Regions from separate parts of the Paenibacillus sp. 37 genome, predicted to be linked through region 3. Evidence: predicted binding sites of a transcription regulator. Region 3 holds the regulator's gene; each other region holds the start of a gene.
The links. Region 3 encodes Rex, which represses fermentation and respiration genes when NADH is low (regulators of the CRP and FNR family bind a similar motif). Its sites were predicted from a motif close to TTGTGAAATATTTCACAA; they were not measured.
Positions count from the first base shown of each region.

Region 1: nirB (nitrite reductase large subunit NirB) is a predicted target of Rex. The motif match lies at 2,592-2,609, and genes of this name have one in related genera.
Region 2: F0220_RS27825 (formate/nitrite transporter family protein) is a predicted target of Rex. The motif match lies at 2,507-2,524, and genes of this name have one in related genera.
Region 4: F0220_RS06140 (arabinan endo-1,5-alpha-L-arabinosidase AbnA) is a predicted target of Rex. The motif match lies at 1,939-1,956, and genes of this name have one in related genera.

Region 1 is NZ_CP043761.1:5,038,776-5,043,849, forward strand. Features, by position in the region: gene F0220_RS21695 (M42 family metallopeptidase) at 1-994, shown strand, start outside; gene F0220_RS21700 (hypothetical protein) at 1,176-1,496, shown strand; gene F0220_RS21705 (metal-dependent hydrolase) at 1,716-2,423, opposite strand; gene nirB (nitrite reductase large subunit NirB) at 2,699-5,074, shown strand, end outside.
Region 2 is NZ_CP043761.1:6,489,554-6,494,627, reverse strand. Features, by position in the region: gene F0220_RS27835 (glutathione peroxidase) at 11-490, shown strand; gene F0220_RS27830 (FAD-dependent oxidoreductase) at 898-2,259, shown strand; gene F0220_RS27825 (formate/nitrite transporter family protein) at 2,633-3,484, shown strand; gene F0220_RS27820 (molybdopterin-containing oxidoreductase family protein) at 3,917-5,074, shown strand, end outside.
Region 3 is NZ_CP043761.1:4,440,369-4,445,442, reverse strand. Features, by position in the region: gene dinG (ATP-dependent DNA helicase DinG) at 1-2,417, shown strand, start outside; gene F0220_RS18945 (redox-sensing transcriptional repressor Rex) at 2,631-3,284, shown strand; gene F0220_RS18940 (amidohydrolase) at 3,271-4,578, shown strand; gene F0220_RS18935 (DUF5590 domain-containing protein) at 4,618-5,074, shown strand, end outside.
Region 4 is NZ_CP043761.1:1,400,062-1,405,135, reverse strand. Features, by position in the region: gene F0220_RS06145 (ABC transporter substrate-binding protein) at 1-709, opposite strand, end outside; gene F0220_RS06140 (arabinan endo-1,5-alpha-L-arabinosidase AbnA) at 842-1,789, opposite strand; gene F0220_RS06135 (ArsR/SmtB family transcription factor) at 2,151-3,068, shown strand; gene F0220_RS06130 (helix-turn-helix transcriptional regulator) at 3,239-4,156, shown strand; gene F0220_RS06125 (DinB family protein) at 4,239-4,748, shown strand; gene F0220_RS06120 (YdeI/OmpD-associated family protein) at 4,760-5,074, shown strand, end outside.

The sequences.
Region 1 (5,074 bases), 600 kb from region 3:
CTGGATGAAAGATAAGCTTTCCGCTTATACCGATGAGTTCGTCCAGGATCGCCTGGGGAGTCTATTTGGTGTATTACGCGGGGAGGAATCCGGTCCTAAAGTTATGGTAGCCGGACACTTTGACGAAGTTGGTTTCATGACTACAGGCATTACGGAAACGGGTATGGTCAAATTCCGTCCACTGGGTGGATGGTGGAGTCAGGCTGTACTGTCTCAGCGACTGGAAATCATCACACCTGATCGTCGGATTACCGGAGTTGTAGGTTCTACTCCTACACACTTGCTGGACGAGTCCCAGCGGAGCAAGCCTGTTGACCTGAACACCATGTATCTCGATATTGGAGCAGACGACCGTGCGGAAGCAGAATCTTGGGGCATCCACCCAGGTATGCAGATCGTACCGATCTGTGAATTCACGCCGATGGCGAACCCGAAGAAAATTATGGCTAAAGCGTGGGATAATCGTTACGGCGTTGGACTTGCACTTGAACTGGTTGAAGCGCTGCACAAGGAAAAACTGCCTAACACGCTTTACGCTGGTGCAACGGTTCAGGAAGAACTGGGGCTTCGCGGTGCACGTACGGCGGCCAATCTGATCCAGCCTGATATCTTCTTTGCACTTGACTGTAGCGCGGCGAATGATATGACAGGTGATAAACAGTCATTTGGACATATCGGAGAAGGCGCATTGCTTCGTATTTTTGACCCGGGTATGTTCACCCATCGCGGAATGGTGGAATATGTTCAAGATACGGCTTCATCCAATCAGATCAATATGCAGTATTTCATCTCACCAGGTGGTACCGATGCAGGTCAAGTACACCTGAGTGGAATTGGTGTACCATCAACAGTTATTGGTATCTGCGCACGTTATATCCACACCTCTTCTTCCATCATTCATACGGATGACTACGATGCGGCCAAAGAACTGATCGTGAAGCTGGTCAAAGGTCTGGATCGGACAACGATGAATACCATAATTAATAACGCGTAGTTTGGTTAAACGGAACGTCCTTAAATATGATGTACCTGAAAGAGATGTCCCGTCAGACCGGGATGTCTCTTTTTTGGGTTTAATCAACTAGATTAATAGGTCGAACATTATGGAGAATGCCACATAAGATATACGATAATGGAAGATCAATAACCAAACACCAACCAGTGGGGGACCTGTTATGGCAGTGAGAAGGAATGGAAAATCGAATAAAGGTTCCAAAAAAACAAATGCCGCAAACACCCTTCTCAATGGCAACCTTAAAGGAAGAAATCTGGAACTAATTGTAGCGGCGTTATTGGTGAGCGGAAAGTTGAGAGTGGATGCAGTCACGTTGTTTCGTGAGGCTACATTGGTTGTAGAATTGGTTGGTCAATATAAAACACTTCAAAAGGTCACACCCTCCAATTCAGACAAACTGGTACAATTCCTGGATGAAACTGGCGGGGATATGACGCTTAATGATGTTATACAGGCATTTCAGCAGAGAATCAATTCTTAATAAAGAAATGAGGTGGGCAACATGTCCGAGTTTGACGGAACCGGGTTCGCCGAACTGTTAATTGTGCTTATTCTTGTTGTTTTATTTGTATTTGGCTCCTCCGATATTGAAAGTCTATCCAGCACTCCAACAGCAACTTGATCCCATTACCCTCTCATGGCTTACAGGTAAATAACAAAAAAGAAATACCAGCCCTTATGCAGGACTGGTATTTGGTCATTACAGAAATAGCGGTGAGAATGCAATCCAGGCCAAAATAAGAGTAAGCACAATGCAGACATTCTCTACAACGGCCCCACGTTTGGTCCCTGTACTCATCAGATTCACCCGTATGCGCCACTTGAGCGGTGGTAACGGACGAATCCCCCGATTGGTTAGTGAATCGGCCAACAAGTGCATGGCATATGCTGTACCTCCTGCTACCCAGATCTCCGGTCCCTGCTGCTGGGTCGTGCTGTAAAGCAAGCCGGCCCAAATGGCTGTTCCATATAGGGTATGCGTTAGTCCCCTGTGAGTTAGCGTTGTACACAGCATAAGTAGGCTGCCTGCAATCAAGTTCCACGGTGCAAACGCATGACCATAGAAGACAAGCCCTAGTCCAATCGCAAACATCAACACTTTGCGAAGCGAACGCGAAGGCAGGAATGACACAAGCGCAATGAGGATCGCAAGCAACAGGTTCCATGGTTTGGCATGAACATAGAAGTACACAAATACAGCTGTGGGCAACAGAATCGTCTGTAACAACCTGATCAGACTGTTAGGCAGGGCTCTGGATACCAGCAGCGAATTTGGCTCATCAATGTCAGGCAATAACGAACCAATCAGAGCAACCGTAACTGCCGGCGCAGTCACCGGCATGCCGGCCAACTGCAGAACAGAAAGCGACACACCTGTCCCGATAATAAGGTGGGATCTTCCCATCATGATGCAAAAACGTCCTTTCGAAGAAATCGGGAACAATACGGCCCAATTCCGATTTTACAACGAAAACAAAATAAGAACAATAGTTCGCATTTCTTATTTGTATGAAAATTAATATAACTTTCTGTGATGGGGCTCACATTATTATATTTATGACTCTTTTATCTTTATTAGTGAATTAAATCACATAAATTGTCGTCAACTACTTGTATAATTTCAAATATAAACCACTAAAATTTTGAGTAATGTACAGCGTCTATTCAAGGAGGCATACACACATGAACGGAAAAAAAGAGAACCTCATTATCATTGGTAACGGTATGGCAGGAATCAGTACCGTTGAGCAAATTTTGAAATTAACTACGCGATTTGATATTACTGTTTTTGGCACAGAGCCCTATCCTAACTACAACCGCATTATGTTGTCTTATGTACTGGAAGGAAGCAAAACACTGGACGATATCGTGCTGAACGACCTTCACTGGTATGAAGATTACGGCATTACGCTGCACACAGGCACAACGGTTACACGAATCGATGCCGAGACACACGAAGTTGTGACTGAAGATGGAACTCGCGTTCCTTATGACAAAATTATCATTGCAACAGGCTCCAACTCCTTCATTCTCCCCGTACCGGGACATGACAAAGAAGGTGTTGTCGGTTTCCGCGATATCGCCGATTGCAATGTCATGCTGGAAGCTGCTAAGCAGTATAAACGAGCGGCCGTTATCGGGGGCGGACTGCTAGGCCTTGAAGCTGCCAAAGGGTTGGTACAACTTGGCATGGAAGTTACCGTAGTGCATCTGATGGAAGATCTGATGGAGCGTCAGCTTGATCCACAAGCTTCAGCCATGTTGAAGGCAGAACTCGAACGTCAGGGTATCCGGTTCAAGATGGGTGCGCAGACTTCCGAACTGCTGGGCGGCGAACGCGTTGAAGGGATACGTTTTGCAGATGATACGGTTCTGAATGTTGATTTTGTGGTCATGGCTGTAGGCATTAAACCCAATACGACTGTAGCCCGCGAAAGCGGTATGGAAGTGAACCGGGGTATTGTCGTGAATGACTATATGCAGACTTCACTTGAGAATGTGTATTCGGTCGGGGAATGTACAGAGCACCGCGGGGTATGTTACGGCCTCGTTGCCCCCTTGTTCGAACAAGGCATGATTCTCGCGAAACATATCTGCGGTGTAGAGACCGCTCCATATGAAGGTTCTGTAGTATCTACGAAATTGAAAATTTCGGGTGTAGACGTGTTTTCAACGGGTGAATTCATCGACAGCCCAGAGCACACGGTCATTTCGCACAAAGATGACTGGAAACGAACCTACAAAAAAATTCTGCTTCGTGATAATAAAATGGTCGGCGCTGTTCTCTTCGGTGACATTACGGATTCTGCCGAATTGCAGAAACTGATTAAAAATCAAACCGAAATGACCGAGGAATTGTACGGTTCACTCATGGGTACAGGCTGCGGTGGTCATAAGAAAGCAACCTCTGTTGAAACGATGCCCGAGGACGAGATCGTCTGTGGATGTAACGGGGTAACTAAAGGCACGATTGTCGATGTAATTACAAACCAGGGCCTTACCACTGTAGATGAAATCAAAGCCTGTACCGGTGCAACACGCTCATGCGGTGGATGTAAACCGGTTGTGGAACAGATTCTGCAATATGTGCTGGGAGACGGCTTCAGCAGTGGAGCCAAACAGGGAATATGCGGATGTACTTCCATGGGACGGGATGAGATTGTAGCTGAGATTCGTGCAAAAGGATTACAAACGACCAAAGAGGTCATGAATGTACTGGGTTGGAGTCAGCCTGAGGGTTGTTCGAAATGTCGCCCTGCAATCAACTATTACCTTGGCATGATTGCACCAGACACACACGAAGATGAGAAGGAATCCCGTTTTGTTAACGAACGCATGAATGCAAATATTCAAAAAGATGGAACGTATACGGTCGTACCTCGGATGTATGGCGGAGTGACTACACCAGCGGATCTCAAACGCATCGCTGATGTTTCAGTCAAATATGATGTGAAAGCAGTCAAAGTTACCGGCGGTCAGCGCCTCGACTTGATTGGTGTCAAAAAAGAAGATCTGACTAAAGTCTGGGCTGAACTGGATATGCCTTCAGGTTATGCATACGCCAAATCGCTGCGCACGGTCAAAACATGTGTCGGCTCCCAATTCTGCCGATTCGGTACACAGGATTCCATGGCTATGGGTGCTCGGATTGAACGGAAATTCGAACGTCTGGATCTGCCTGCCAAGTTCAAATACGCTGTCAATGGCTGTCCACGGAACTGTGCAGAGGCATGTACAAAAGATATCGGTATCGTTGGTAACGACGGCGGCTGGGAAATCTTTATCGGTGGTAACGGCGGTATTAAAGCAAGACTTGCTGATTCCCTATGCAAAGTGAAAACAGATGAAGAGTTGATTGAATTGTGCGGAGCCATCATGCAATATTACCGCGAGACAGGTAACTATCTGGAGCGGACTTCCGAGTGGGTGGAACGTATGGGTCTGGAGCATATTCGTTCGGTTGTCGTGGATAATCTTGAGGAACGCAAAGCGTTGATGCAACGGATTGAATTCGCACTTGAGCATGTGGAAGAACCTTGGCAAAAAGCGATTCGTAAT
Region 2 (5,074 bases), 2.0 Mb from region 3:
GGAATCAGTCATGTCCGTATATTCATATCAGGCGGTAACCACCGCGAACCAGGAAGTCTCACTGGATCTGTATCAAGGTAAGGTATTGGTCATTGCCAATACAGCCAGCAAGTGTGGGCTGACCCCGCAATACGGTGAATTGCAAAAGCTTTATGATCGTTATCGCGATCAAGGCTTGGTTGTACTGGGTTTCCCTTGTAACCAGTTTGGAGGGCAGGAGCCAGGTACAAGTGAGGAAGCGGAATCATTTTGCCAGATTAACTATGGTGTGAATTTCCCGGTGTTTGCCAAGGTAGATGTGAATGGTGAGGACACTCATCCCCTGTTCCAATACCTGAAGGAGCAACAACCTGGCGTAGGCGAAACAAGCGACATCCAATGGAACTTCACCAAGTTCCTTGTTAACCGTGAAGGTGAAGTGGTAGGTCGTGTTGAACCGAAAGAATCTCCGGAGACAATGATTGCAGATATCGAGAAATTGCTCGGTTAAACCATGAGCGTTTGAGAAGCCTGTTCTTGCATAAGCAAGATGGGCTTCTTTGGTTATTTTATATACGTGGCTTTATTCTCTTCACAGGTAGGCGTTGCTCCATAGAGACCTCTAACTTTATGCGCCGATACAGGGATTACGGAAGCCATTACATAGCATAAACCGACCCGAATCCGGGGACAATGAAATCAATACAATGAAGGGAAGAAAGGCTTAAATACAGGGAAATGACCTCCTTCGACAAACTTTTTTTGCACAACCTATTGCAATGTGAAAAAGATCACATTATAATGAGTGTATAAAGTGAAATAAATCACATACACAGTTTCGAATAAGAAGTGAAATATTTCACAACCACAATAACATTATATTCAAACTCATTTATATATTTCGAGGAGGAACTTTTAATGAAAATCGCAGTTATCGGATGTACACACGCAGGAACCGCAGCCATCGTAAATACCGCCAAATTGTACCCGGATGCTACCATCACCGTGTATGAGCGCAATGACAACATCTCCTTCCTATCTTGTGGCATTGCGCTCTACGTAGGTGGGGTTGTGAAAGACCCTGACGGCTTGTTCTATTCTTCGCCTAATCAGTTGGCAGAGCTTGGCGTTGAGACCAAGATGCTTCATGAAGTTACAGCAGTTGATGCCAAGGGCCATACCCTTCAGGCTAAAAACCTGCAAACCGGGGAAGAATTTGAAGATACGTTTGACAAACTGATCGTGACAACCGGGTCATGGCCTGTCGTTCCAAAGCTTGAAGGCATCGAGATGGATAACATCTTACTTTGTAAAAACTACAATCATTCCAACACGATTATTGAAAAAGCCAAAGATGCCAAACGTGTTACTGTTGTAGGTGCAGGATATATCGGCGTAGAGCTGGTGGAAGCTTTTCAAATGAATGGCAAGGAAGTTACCCTAATCGACAGTGTGGACCGGATTTTGAACAAATACCTGGACCCTGAATTCACGGATGCGATTGAAGATACGTTGACTGGACGCGGCATCAAGCTGGCTCTTGGTCAAACAGTACAGAAGTTTACTGGAGAGAATGGCAAAGTGACTAAGGTGATTACGTCCAAAGGAGAGTTTGAAACCGATCTGGTTATTCTGTGCATTGGTTTCCGTCCAAATACAGAGCTGCTTAAAGGCCAAGTGGATATGTTGCCAAACGGCGCAATCATCGTAGATAAATACATGCAAACGAGTCAAAAAGACGTCTTCGCTGCGGGTGACAGTTGTGCTATTCATTACAACCCAACAGGCAAAGCATCTTACATTCCACTGGCAACCAACGCCGTGCGGATGGGTACACTGGTAGCCCGTAACCTGGTTCGTCCTACGACACCGTATATGGGTACGCAAGGAACATCGGGTATCAAAATTTATGAGCAAAATATCGCGGGTACCGGGATGACGGAAACGTCTGCTGCTGATGAAGGTCTGATTGTTGAATCTGTCGTACTGGAAGACAGCTACCGCCCGGAGTTCATGCCAACGGCTGAGAAACTGTTGCTCAAAGTAGTATATGAGCAGGCTACTCGTCGGATCGTAGGAGCACAGGTGATGTCTCAGGTTGATCTGACCCAATCGATTAATACGATCTCGGTCTGCATCCAAAATAACATGACCGTAGATGAGCTGGCCTTCATCGACTTTTTCTTCCAGCCACATTACAACAAACCATGGAACTTCCTGAACACGGCGGGTCTGCAAGCACTGCCTCCAATAGAAGTAAAAGCACCAGCAATGGTGTAAGGAAGCAGAATAGATGGTTTAACAGCGATCTTGATAAACGCCATACAAAGATAAGTCATGCTTATCTGTAATATAAGGTGTACAATAACTGCCAGGAATACGAAACAAGGCGGACGATTATAAGCAAAAAGAAGACTGGCGATTAAACGTCAGTCTTTTTTTGTGGTTTTTTAGATACAAAAGGCCTTATATACTCTTGCTGACTTAACTATTCCAAGACACTCTTAAAGTATCTTTTTAAATTACATTGTGATAATTTGCACAAAGTTTCATGCAGTACCAAGATACAATTGAGATATGGCATTCAACGTATAACTTATGAATTTCAGATGGTTTTATCCAATGATGAACAATGAAGGAGAGGATGGATGATATGGCAGCAAAAACACCTCTTGAGGTTGCACAATATACGGCGCAAACAGGCATGAAGAAGGCTCAATATCCGGTGTCTTCTGTATTGGTGCTTAGTTTCATGGCAGGTGCATTTATCGCGCTGGGTTTTCTACTGGATATTCGAGTGATTGCTTCTGCGCCAGCTGAGTGGGGGAGTCTGGTCAATCTGATTGGAGCGGCAGTGTTCCCGGTTGGACTAATCATGGTGCTCATAGGTGGTGGCGAGCTGCTGACAGGTAACATGATGGCAGTTCCGCTTGCTACGATTGCAAGAAAATTATCCGTGGGTAGCATGTTGAAAAATCTAACCTTAGTGACGATTGGTAATTTTGTTGGAGCTTTGTTTGTCGCGTACGCGTTTGGACATGTGCTGGGCCTGACCGGAGAGGGTGTATATCTGGCGAAAGTGGTGGATATGGCTGGGCATAAGCTGCATGACGGCTTCCTGCAAGCTTTCATCTCTGGCATCGGCTGTAACTGGCTGGTGGCACTGGCCGTGTGGCTATCTTATGCATCCGATACGATGAGTGGCAAGGTACTGGGCATTTGGTTTCCAACGATGGCATTTGTGGCGATTGGATTCCAGCACGTTGTGGCCAATATGTTCCTCATCCCGGCGGCAATCTTTGAAGGGCATTATTCGTGGGGCCAATATGTGATGAATTTTATTCCGGTATGGCTCGGGAATCTGACTGGTGGTGCTCTGTTTGTAGCTGCAGCCTATTGGGTGGTGTACCTGCGCCAAGCTGAGCCGAAAGTGAAACCGGAGGCAGCAACGTTGATCGAAGCTGTGGAGACGGAGGCTAGAGTGATGTTGAGCAAGCAGGCGTAGCGGGGTATATATACACGTGTAATGAAATATTCATGTAGAAGTGAAGACGATTCTGATCTTGCTCGGTTCATGGCGAATATGCTGTGATGGAGCAGGGCGGGATCGTTTTTTTTGTATGTTTTTTTTGTTGGAGTTTAAACGCAAAATAAATTCGCCATGACAAGGTTCGGGGGAACGAAACCTGTTCATGGCGAATTTCGGGAGTGGTCCATGATATGGCATGAGGAGGAAGTGGGGAAACACTAGCCTAATGCCTTATTTTTAATTTACCCCTGATTTCTGAAGTTGAATCAAACTCAAAAACATTTTTTTGAAAATAATTTAAAGCTGCTATAGCGGTGAATATGAAGCAAAAACATACTGTTCTCTTTACGCGATAACCTCGAAGAAGATATGATATAGGGATAGCTTTTGAAGAGGGGGAGCCTTACGATGATCGATCAGGAGAATGGTGTATTTGCGGCGGTGTGCCCGCTCGACTGTCCGGACACTTGTGGTCTGTTATTACATAAAGAGAACGGAAAAATTGTGAAGGTGGCAGGCAATCCGGATCATCCGATCACCAAGGGTGCCATTTGTAATAAAGTTAGAAATATGACTGAGCGGGTGTATCACCCCGAGCGTCTACAATATCCGATGAAACGTGTAGGAGCCAAAGGTGAAGGCAAGTTCGAACGAATCAGTTGGGATGAAGCGATTCGCGAGATTACGACCAAATTCACTGCATTGTCCGAAACCTACGGCCCGGAGAGCATCCTGCCCTACAGCTTTTACGGTAACATGGGCATTCTCGGCGTAGACGGTATGGATCGGCGTTTCTTCAATGCACTAGGTGCAAGTGTGCTGGAGCAGACGATCTGTAATGCCGCCGGAAATACGGGCTGGAAATATACGATGGGGGCCAACCGGGGAACGTTGCCGGAAGATACGGAACACGCGGATCTCATCCTGGTGTGGGGTGGCAATATCGTCAGTACAAATATGCACCAAGTCGTTTTGGCGGAGAAAGCCCGTAAGAAAGGCGCCAAGATCGTCGTAATCGACGTTCATCGCAATCGTACCGCACAGTGGGGCGACTGGTTTATTCCGCTGTATCCGGGCACGGACAGTGCACTGGCGCTAGGATTGATGCATGTGTTGTTCGAACGGGGACTAACGGATGAAGCGTTTATGCAAAAGTATACGGTGGGTCATGAGGCACTGCGTGATCATGTCCGCAGTTACACTCCTGAACGTGTTGCACGTATTACGGGCGTGCCGGAGGAAACCATTGTGGAGCTGGCCGAACTGTATGGCAACGCACAGGCAGCCCATATTCACATCGGCAACGGCCTTCAGCACCATGATAATGGGGGGATGAACGTGCGTAGCGTTGCATGTCTGCCTGCTATTACAGGGCAATGGCTGAAGCAAGGCGGCGGTGCCGTTCGCACCAACAGCTACGCGAGCACGAATAGCGACGCGCTCGAACGTCCGGAGCTGCGGCAGAATCCGGAGCCGCGAGTGGTGAACATGAACCGGATTGGGGAAGCGTTGCTGGAAGCAGAGCAGCCAATCCGGGCAATGATGGTTTACTGCAGCAATCCACTG
Region 3 (5,074 bases):
ACAGTGATGCACTGGCGACAGCCTATGTGCTGCTCAAATGTCTGGATGAGTTAAAGGAATTACCGCTCATAACGATTCAGCGCCTCAGTGATCTGTTTGCACCAGAAGACAGTGACTTGGGTTGGTTTTTGGACGGAATGCGCAGTGAGAAGGAAGCAGAGCCGATTCAGGATCTGGACGGACATACCTATTATCGTCAGCTTGCTCTTAATGTAAGTGATTGGACTGATATAGGTGCACCACGCGATGAGCGGGAGGCTAACCCCCTCGATGGTGTAAGCTTCGAACAGTTTATGGACCAGGTTCGGGAGAACCTGAAGGATACGCTGGATCATTACGAAGAGCGTGAAGCGCAGACTCAGATGTTCAGCAGTGTAAGGCAAGCCCTGGATGAAGAGAAACATCTCTTGATCGAAGCAGGAACAGGCACTGGTAAATCTCTGGGTTATCTCTTGCCTGCTATTTACGAAAGTGTGAAGCAAGAACAGAAAGTTATGGTCAGCACGCATACAATCAACCTGCAGGAGCAATTGAGAGAGCGGGACATTCCGATGCTGACTCAAGTGGTTCCGTTCCCGTTTAAGGCTGCTGTATTCAAAGGACGTGGACATTACCTGTGCCTGCGCAAATTTGAACACAAAATCAATAAACGTGAATTCGCCACACCTAAAGAGGATTATTTCACAGCTGCTCAGATGATTGTCTGGCTTACGCAGACCGAAACCGGAGATGATGAGGAACTTAACCTTAGCGGACGCGGAGGGGACTTCTGGGAGACGGTACAGAGCGAATCTGAGTCTTGTCTGGGAAGATCATGTCCATGGTTCCGCAAATGTTTCTACCATCGTGCCAAACATGAGGCCGGGTTGTCTGATATTGTAATCACCAATCACTCCAAATTATTTACGGATGTGAAAGCCGCGCATCAGCTGCTGCCAGCCTATGAGAGTCTTGTGATCGATGAAGCACATCATCTGGAGGATGTCGCTGGTAAACATCTTGGAATGCATATGAAATATTTCACCTTGGTTCATACACTGACCCGCCTGTTTAAAGACAGTCGTAATGGACAGCTGCCTATGCTTCGTTCGCAGTTATCCGGGCATGAAAATTCGGTGCAATGGGGCTCCATGGTGGATCAGATGTTCCCGCTCGCTCTTGAAGTTAAGGAGCTGTGGGATCGTATGAGTGATGCCTTGTTCGGTCTGTTGCCTGAACGAAGTGATGCTTCACCGGGAGAGACGGGGCAATTTTCCCTGCGTCTGAAAGCTTCTCAGAAACCTGCAAAATGGCAGGAGTTGCAGGATCTGGAGAACCAGATCTATGTGACTCTGGGCGATTTGGTTCGCAAAGGGGACAAATTGCTGCTTGAAGTGAAAGAGGATCAGGATGATTATCAATCGGATAGTCTGATTACGGACATTACAGGATTGCTGAAAGATCTGACCACATTGAAGGAGAATCTGCGTTTCTTCATGCGTATGGATGATGCCAAAACGGTGTACTGGATGGAAGCCAGCGGTCAATTCCGCAGCAAATCTCTCCAGCTGTATGCTGTACCTGTAGATGTCAGTGCACAACTTAAGGATTTATTTTTTGATAAAAAGAAAAGTGTTGTGCTTACATCGGCTACGCTTTCGGTAGATAAATCATTCCAGTTCATGATTGAACAGCTTGGCTTGCAGGAAGCTTCCGAGAATAATCGGTTGTTAACGTCGATGCTGCCATCACCTTTCAACTATCGCGATCAGGCACTTCTGGTGATTCCGCGTGATTTCCCGAGTGTGAAGGGCAGTGTGGGTGATGCGCACTTTGTCAATATGCTGGTGCAATCACTTGCAGAGACGGCAATTGCCACGCGTGGACGCATGATGGTTCTGTTTACTTCATACAAGATGTTGCGACAGGTCTATGATCCGCTGAAGGAGGCGCTATCTGGTAACGACATCTCGTTGCTTGGGCAAGGCGTTGACAGTGGAAGTCGTTCCAAATTGACTCGCAGGTTCCAAGATGCCAAAGCTACGGTACTTCTGGGTACAAGCAGCTTCTGGGAGGGTGTAGATATCCCGGGAGAGGCGCTAACCTGTCTCGCTATTGTGCGACTGCCTTTCCAGCCACCGAATCATCCGTTGGTGGAAGCCAAGAGTGAGCTGCTTCAGGAACAGAAGAAAAATCCGTTCATGAAACTGTCCGTGCCGCAAGCGGTCATTCGTTTCAAGCAGGGATTTGGCCGGTTGGTGCGTACAGCGAAAGACAGAGGAATTGTCATTGTTTATGATACACGGGTGATTGAAGCGTACTATGGTAAATTCTTTTTATATTCTTTGCCTGGTCCCAAAATGGAGCACATGCTCACGGAGCAGATGGTTCCACGAATTACCGAGTGGTTGGAAAAACCTGTTAATGAACAAGAATAATGGTTGTTTTGTTCGTTATATCATTGCATGACACTATCGTTTGGCGTTAAACTTTATTAGATATTTCCGTATCCGATTAAAGCAGTTGCACGTAAGAACTTATAACCTAAATTACAAGGAGCATTCTGTATACAACGTCTATCTTTGAATTTATACAGAATGCTCATCTTTTCATCTATTATTTTATCGTGGCCTTGGTAAGGGGGAGCAAGAATGAAATCGGATAAAATTTCGGAAGCGGTGGTACGACGTCTGCCTGTATACTTGCGTTATTTGAACGAGTTGCATCAGCGTGAGGTGGCTACTGTTTCTTCTCAAGAGCTTGGACAGAGGCTGGATCTGAATCCGGCCCAAATTCGTAAAGACCTGGCTTACTTCGGTGATTTTGGTCGTAAAGGGATCGGGTATGATGTATCCTATTTGATCGAGAAAATTCGTCACATTCTCAAAATCGATCAGCAAATTAATGTAGCTCTGGTAGGAGCGGGTAATCTCGGTCAAGCCTTGTCCAACTACAATGCATATCTGAAAGACAACATGAAGATTGTTGCTGTATTTGATGCATATGGACCGAAGATTGGTAGTCAAATTAACAGTTTGACGGTAAAACCAATGAATGAATTGACGGAAGCGGTTAAAACAGAAAACATCCGCATCGGAATTATCACGGTTCCGGATACGGAAGCCCAAAATGTAGCCGATCAGCTTATTGAATCCGGAATCGAAGCGATTCTTAATTTTGCACCAACCATTCTAAAAACACCGCCGCATATCCGCATTCACCATGCTGACTTTACAACGGATCTGCTTAGTTTGGCCTATTACTTGGAGACTGGAAAGGACGACGAGGAAGATGACAACAAATAGATGGGTAATTCACAACGGCAAATTTGCCGTTAATGAAGGCGGCACAACATGGAACGTGGTTCAAGGATACATGGTTGTTGAGGATGACAAGATTGTGCATATTGGTGAGACATTGCCGGATGGAGACAAAAATTGTACCAAAGTGGATGGAAAAGGACTGTTCTTCCTGCCGGGTCTGATCAATACGCATGGTCATGCAGCAATGTCGTTGCTCAGAGGGCACGGAGACGATCTTGCGTTGCAAGTATGGTTGCAGGAAAAAATGTGGCCGATGGAAGCGAAAATGACTTCACAAGACGTATATTGGGGAACTTCGCTATCGGTGCTTGAAATGTTGAAAGGCGGAACTACAGCTTTCCTGGACATGTACGATCACATGGATCAAGTTGCCAAAGTTGTGGAGCAATCCGGCGTTAGAGCAGCACTGGCACGTGGTGTAATCGGGCTGTGCTCGGAAGAAGAGCAACTGCGGAAACTGGAGGAGTCGGCAGCGTTTGCACGTGAGTGGAATGGACAGGCAGATGGTCGCATTACAACTGTAATCTCGCCACACGCCCCATATACATGCCCTCCTGACTACATAGAGAAGCTTGTGCAGGTCGCGAACGACCTGAACCTTCCTCTCCATACACATATGTCTGAAACGCTTCGTGAAGTGGAGCAGAACGTGGCTGATTATGGACTGCGTCCTGTGGCACATCTGGAGAAACTGGGCTTTTTCTCACGTCCATCCCTGGTTGCACATGCGGTGCATCTGAATGACGAAGAGATTGAGATTCTGGCCCGTCATGATGTGGCTGTATCCCATAACCCGGGAAGTAACCTGAAACTTGCTTCCGGTGTTGCGCGGGTACCAGCGTTACTGAAAGCAGGAGTTACCGTGTCACTCGGAACAGACGGACCGGCAAGCAACAACAACCTGGATATGTTCGAGGAAATGAGACTGGCTGCATTGATCCACAAAGGTGTATCTGGTGACCCGACGGCTGTGCCAGCAGGCGAAGCGTTACTCCTCGGAACGTCATACGGTGCCAAATCCATTTTCTTGAACAATACCGGAGCACTTGAGGTCGGCATGAAGGCTGATTTTATCGCTCTTGACATTGAACAGGCACATTTCTATCCACATACAGACCTGATCTCACATACGATCTACTCGGCTTCTGCCAAAGATGTTGAGCACGTATGGGTGGATGGAAAACAAGTGGTCAAACACGGCGAATGTCTGACGCTGGATGAAGAACGCATTTTGCGTGAGGCTCAATTGGCATTTGATGGTCTGCTTGCTCGTTAATTGCAGGACAGAGCATCATAGGGAAAGGAAGTTCGACTTTTGAAGAAAAAAAAGAAGTGGATATGGATTTCGCTGCTTGCACTGGTTCTGATTCTGTTTGGACTTCAGCGTTATTACGTCTATGTCACGCAGGACCAGCGTAAGGAAGAAGCTCTCGCTATGCAGGCAGCACAGAAGCAACTGGGCATTACATCCTATGATGAATTGCGCAAGTACATCTGGGGAGACAAAGAAGGCTCTGACAACATCTACTGGACCCTGATCGGCAAAAATAAGGATAACCAGGATGTTATGGTCTGGGTTAAATTCGATGCAAACAATCAACCGGCTAAGGGTGCAAACGCTGTACACAGTGAGCTGCTGCAGAATGGCATGTCCGAAGCGCAGATCCGCAATCGCTTCAGTTCTGAAGTTCCTGCCGGCGAGATTAAACGAATCATGCCCGGAGTTGTGAATGGAATATATGTGTGGCAAGTGTATTATAAAGACGGTACGC
Region 4 (5,074 bases), 3.0 Mb from region 3:
TTGTTACCTTTGTTTTGGTCTCATCCAACCAATCCCCACCGTTGCTCCATACAAAGGATTGCAGGGCCCACTGTACGTTGAATCCAGTACCGTATACATCCGGTTTACCATCTCCATTGGTATCCTTGGTCGCTTGCTGGTTCACCTTGATGAACTCTTCCCATGTGTATGGTTTATCCTTGTCAGGGAGTGGGATGCCCTCTTTTTCAAACAACGTTTTGTTGTAACCCAGTGCAAATGGCCCCAGATCCTTCGGCATACCATAGATGTCACCTTGACCTGCCATTTGGCCGTCAGAACGATACAGGTCCACGCCGTATTTCCAGATATTATCGAGATCCACATCCGGATTGTTTTCAATATACGAAGTGAGGTTCATCAGCACATTGCTGTTCACATACGCCTTCACGTCGCCCGGATTGATATAAAATACGTCAGGCAAGCTGTTGCCGGTAATTGCCGCTCTCAGCTTGGTTGCATATTGATCCGCAGCCGTTACGATAATTTTGACTTTCACACCCGGATGATCTTCTTCGAATTTCTTGACCACCGCTTGGTATGCTTTCTGCTCATCTGTCCCACCGCGGAACATAAACGTTAACTCCTTGTCCCCATTTGCACCGCTGCTGCCTCCTCCACAGCCCGCAAGTACCAGTGCACTTACCAGCATAAGAAGCATAAATGTGACCCAACTCTTTTTCTTTACCATCTGAACCCCTCCTGATCTGGACTTGTAACCGTATTCAATTGGATGAAATAAGATTTCTGTTGTTAAATTTATCAAATCCAGATCACTTTAGTCAATACTTTTATAAAACATTTTATATTTATCTAAAATAAATCAATATTTCGGCCAGCCATTCGAGTCCCAAAGCAAGTCATTAATCAGCAATTTCGGATTGCCATTATCCTCTGCATCATAGGCGTGTCGTGCAATGACATTGCCGTTGTACACGTCCTGACCACCTGGACCTTTCCATTTCACATTGCCTGTATCCAGTACCGTCCCGCCACCATTCAGCATATTGACTCCGTTTTTGTCCACATAAGGGCCTGTTATACTGGTTGAACGCCCATAGACCATTTTGTAAGTACTGTTCACCCCTTGGCAGCAAGAATCGATGGAAGCAAACAGGTAATAATAGCCGCCACGATATACAATACTTGGTCCTTCAATAGCACCTCCGTTATTCGGGCGCGCCGCAATGGAAGTTATGTTTCCTGTCGGTTTCATCGTATTTTTGTCCAGTTTGACAATCTTCAGACCGCTCCAAAACGAACCAAAAGCCAGCCATGGATTGCCTGAAGCATCAATGACCAGATTCGGATCAATGGCATTATAATTATTGGCGGTCGTGGTTTGAAGCACCAATCCTTCGTCCTTCCATTGCCCTGCACCGATACTATTGGCTGAGGCAAGACCAATCGCAGACCGATTAGAACCAAAGGTCGAGATCGAATAATAGAGCCACACTTTTCCGTTATACTGCTCTACGTCCGGTGCCCATACATCCAATCCGCTTTGTCCCGGAACGGCAGAAGCCCACCAGGATGGCTTACTTAAGAAGATTTGTGGAACACGATACCAGGACGATCCATTATCGGATTTCAATACTTGAATACCCGGGCCGGTTGAAAAGGTGTACCAGGAACTGCCCTCTTTGATAATCGACGGATCATGAACAGCGGTATCTCCGGTCAGATTCCAGAACGCCGCCAAAGCCTTTGACTGACCTGCCAGCAGTAATACCATCACAAGTAATGCCGGTAACGCCAACCGTTTCCACATAACCCTCTTCACATTGCTTAACTTTTCCAAACCAAACTCCACCTTTCCTGATCAAATGGTTAATTAGGTTCATGAAGTAATGAATCAATTTAGGTATAATAGGATTATAAAAGCGGTTACATGACATTTCAATGGTATATTTCAAATATATGTGAACTGATTAACACTTATTTTAACCGGAATAGTGAACTAAATATAGATTATATATTCGTATTTGCGCTATACACAAGGGTTTTGGCTTCTATTTCTCCACCCTTCCCTTCCATGAGGGAATGATTTATAATTATCTGAAATAAAACATATAAATGTGCAAATGTCTGTGTCGAAGACTTTGTTCAGAACGGGGAAAGGAAATCCACCTATGATTTATATTAAAGATCTGATGTCGGGTGTGAATATCTTCAAAGCGCTCAGTTCGGAAATCCGGATTCAGATTATCGAGCTGCTGGCCAAGAACCAAAGCCTTAATCTCAATGATCTCGCAACCAAACTGGGACTGAGCAATGGTGCCATCACAATGCACATCAAGAAGCTTGAAGAGAGCGGATTGATCGAGATCAACACCGCTGTTGGCAAACATGGAATCCAGAAGATATGTTATCTCAATGAGGAAAAATTGATGGTTGATCTGCGTTCACAAGAGATTAACAATCGTTATGAGGTAGAAATTCAGGTCGGTCATTACAGCGATTATCAGGCCGCACCTACATGTGGTCTCGCTACCCGGGACAGCATTGTTGGAGAGTTCGATGATCCGCGGTACTTTGCTGATCCACTGCGAATTGATGCGGAGATGATCTGGCTGGCCGAGGGTTATCTCGAGTATCGGATTCCAAACTATCTCAAACCTAATCAGTCCTTTAGCGAAATTCAGTTGTCGATGGAACTGGGTTCGGAGGCCCCTGGCTTTTGTGACAATTACCCTTCGGATATTTACTTCTATGTCAACGGTATTGAGATTGGTTGCTGGACGAGCCCAGGGGATTTCGGTAATACACGCGGGACCTTCAACCCGGAATGGTGGCCTCCCCACTTGAATCAGTACGGTATGCTGAAGCTGATTCGGATTACGCAAGAGGGCAGCTATATCGACGGATGTCGTATCTCGGATGTAACGCTGGACCAGATTGGGCTGGATTACAAAAGCGATATTCACTTCCGCATTGCGGTTACCGACGGATCTTTGAACAAACGGGGCTTAACGATCTTTGGCAAAAACTTCGGAAACTATGGACAGAATCTGCTCGCTCGGGTTCTCTATAACGTGCAAGAAGAGTAGAGTCATCTCTGACTATTCACTCGATATGAAGTTCGACCGATCTGCTAACGTAACTGTTCAACACAACAACAATCATGTGTCTTCGAAAGGGTGCTATCCAGCACTCTTTTTTTGTTGTGATATAATAATGGCCTGTAATGACAAAATGGAATAACGGGCGGGGATACCTTTTGAAATTGGAGCGATTAATCTCAATCATATACAAACTGCTGAACCACGAAGTATTGTCTGCTTCCACCTTGGCGGAAGAGTTTCAGGTGTCCCCAAGAACGATCTATCGGGATATTGATGTAATCTGTGCCGCCGGCTTCCCGGTCGTCTCCCATCAGGGACTCAAAGGCGGCTACGGCATGATGGACGGATACAAGATGGATAAAAGCTTGCTCGGTTCTTATGATGTGGATTCCCTGATCACGGTCCTGAGCAGTCTATCCACAGTATTCGAAGATGCACGTGCACAAGGCACGATTGAACGTCTGCAAACGATTGGACCGGAGCATCAAACCTCAAGTCTGTCGGTGGATCTGGAGACTCGCCGAACAGAACCTGACGCCCTTCCTCATCTGCGTAAAGGGATTACGGATCATCAGGTTGTCCGTTTTGACTACATCAATACAAAGAATGAACATACACCCCGCCATCTGGAACCTTTAAGACTTCATTTTAAATATCGTAATTGGTATGTATACGGATTTTGCCAGACACGGCAGGATTATCGCGAGTTCCGACTGTCCCGGATGATGAACGTGCAACTGACATCGGAACACTTCCAACCCCACCTTGAGCTTCCCCAAGAGAATGTTGTGTCAGATCCATCATGGCAAGATCAGGTAAGTGATGTTGTATTTCGGGTGAACCCGGAAGCGCTAGCGGAAGCCATGGATCATTTTCAACAGGCAGATAAGCAATTTCACGAGGATGGAAGTATGACGATGCGCATCTCGGTTTATCAACCGTTACAAGCCAAGTGGTTATGGTCGTTTCTGCTTAGTTTGGGAAGTGGCGCTGAGGTGCTTGAACCGATTGAATTACGAGGTATTCTGAAAGAACAGCTTCGAGACGCACTTAAATTCTATGAAGAAGTATGACACGCTGTTGTCATACTTCTTTTTTTATAATCATTTTAGTAAGTAACCACATCCCTCGCCAAATTAAAGGAGACGATCATTCATGAATCATCCGGAACAAATGTATAACTACAACGCATGGGCTAATCAAACCATCCTGAACAGAATCAAAGAACTCCCCTCTTCTGTGCTGAGTCAGGAAGTGAACAGTTCATTTCCAACCATCGCCCATGCCCTCAGCCATATCTACGCAGTGGATAAGATGTGGTATCTGGTGTTAACGGGCACCGGTATGCCCGAGGCACTCCAGGCATGCATGCCTCTCAATGGTGAAATTCACGGTTCAATAGATGAGTACATGCAAATGTTTGCCGATCTGTCGGCACAATACAGCGAATGGCTCCAAGGCCAAACTAATCTTGAACAAACCGTGCTGCTCGATAATCCATTTGCCGGCGTCCGCGAAACCAGCTTATCGGAAATGGTATTCCATCTGGTCAATCACGGGACCTACCACCGAGGCAATGTGTCTACCATGCTGCGTCAGTTGGGGCATGCCTCCGTCATGAACGACTATTCTCTCTTCTGGTATCAAGAACCGGCTCAAGTATAGACAACGATGCGATGGAGAATGTACATTGTATCCCCGTGACATCGAGGGAAGAATTGAGAAGTTGGTTGCAGGAGCATGGAAAAGTCCAGAAATCTTGCTGGGTCATGGTTAGCTTGAAACCCACTCCGGATACTCTACTGTATTTGGATGTGGTTGAGGAGTCGCTATGCTTTGGCTGGATCGATGGGGTCAAAAAGAAAATATCCGAGACTCGATTGGCACAGAGATTATCTCCCCGAAGCAAACGTAGCTCATGGACAGAATTGAACAAGGAACGTGTCCGTCGACTTGAAAAGTTGGGCTTCATGCATGACGAGGGTAGAGAG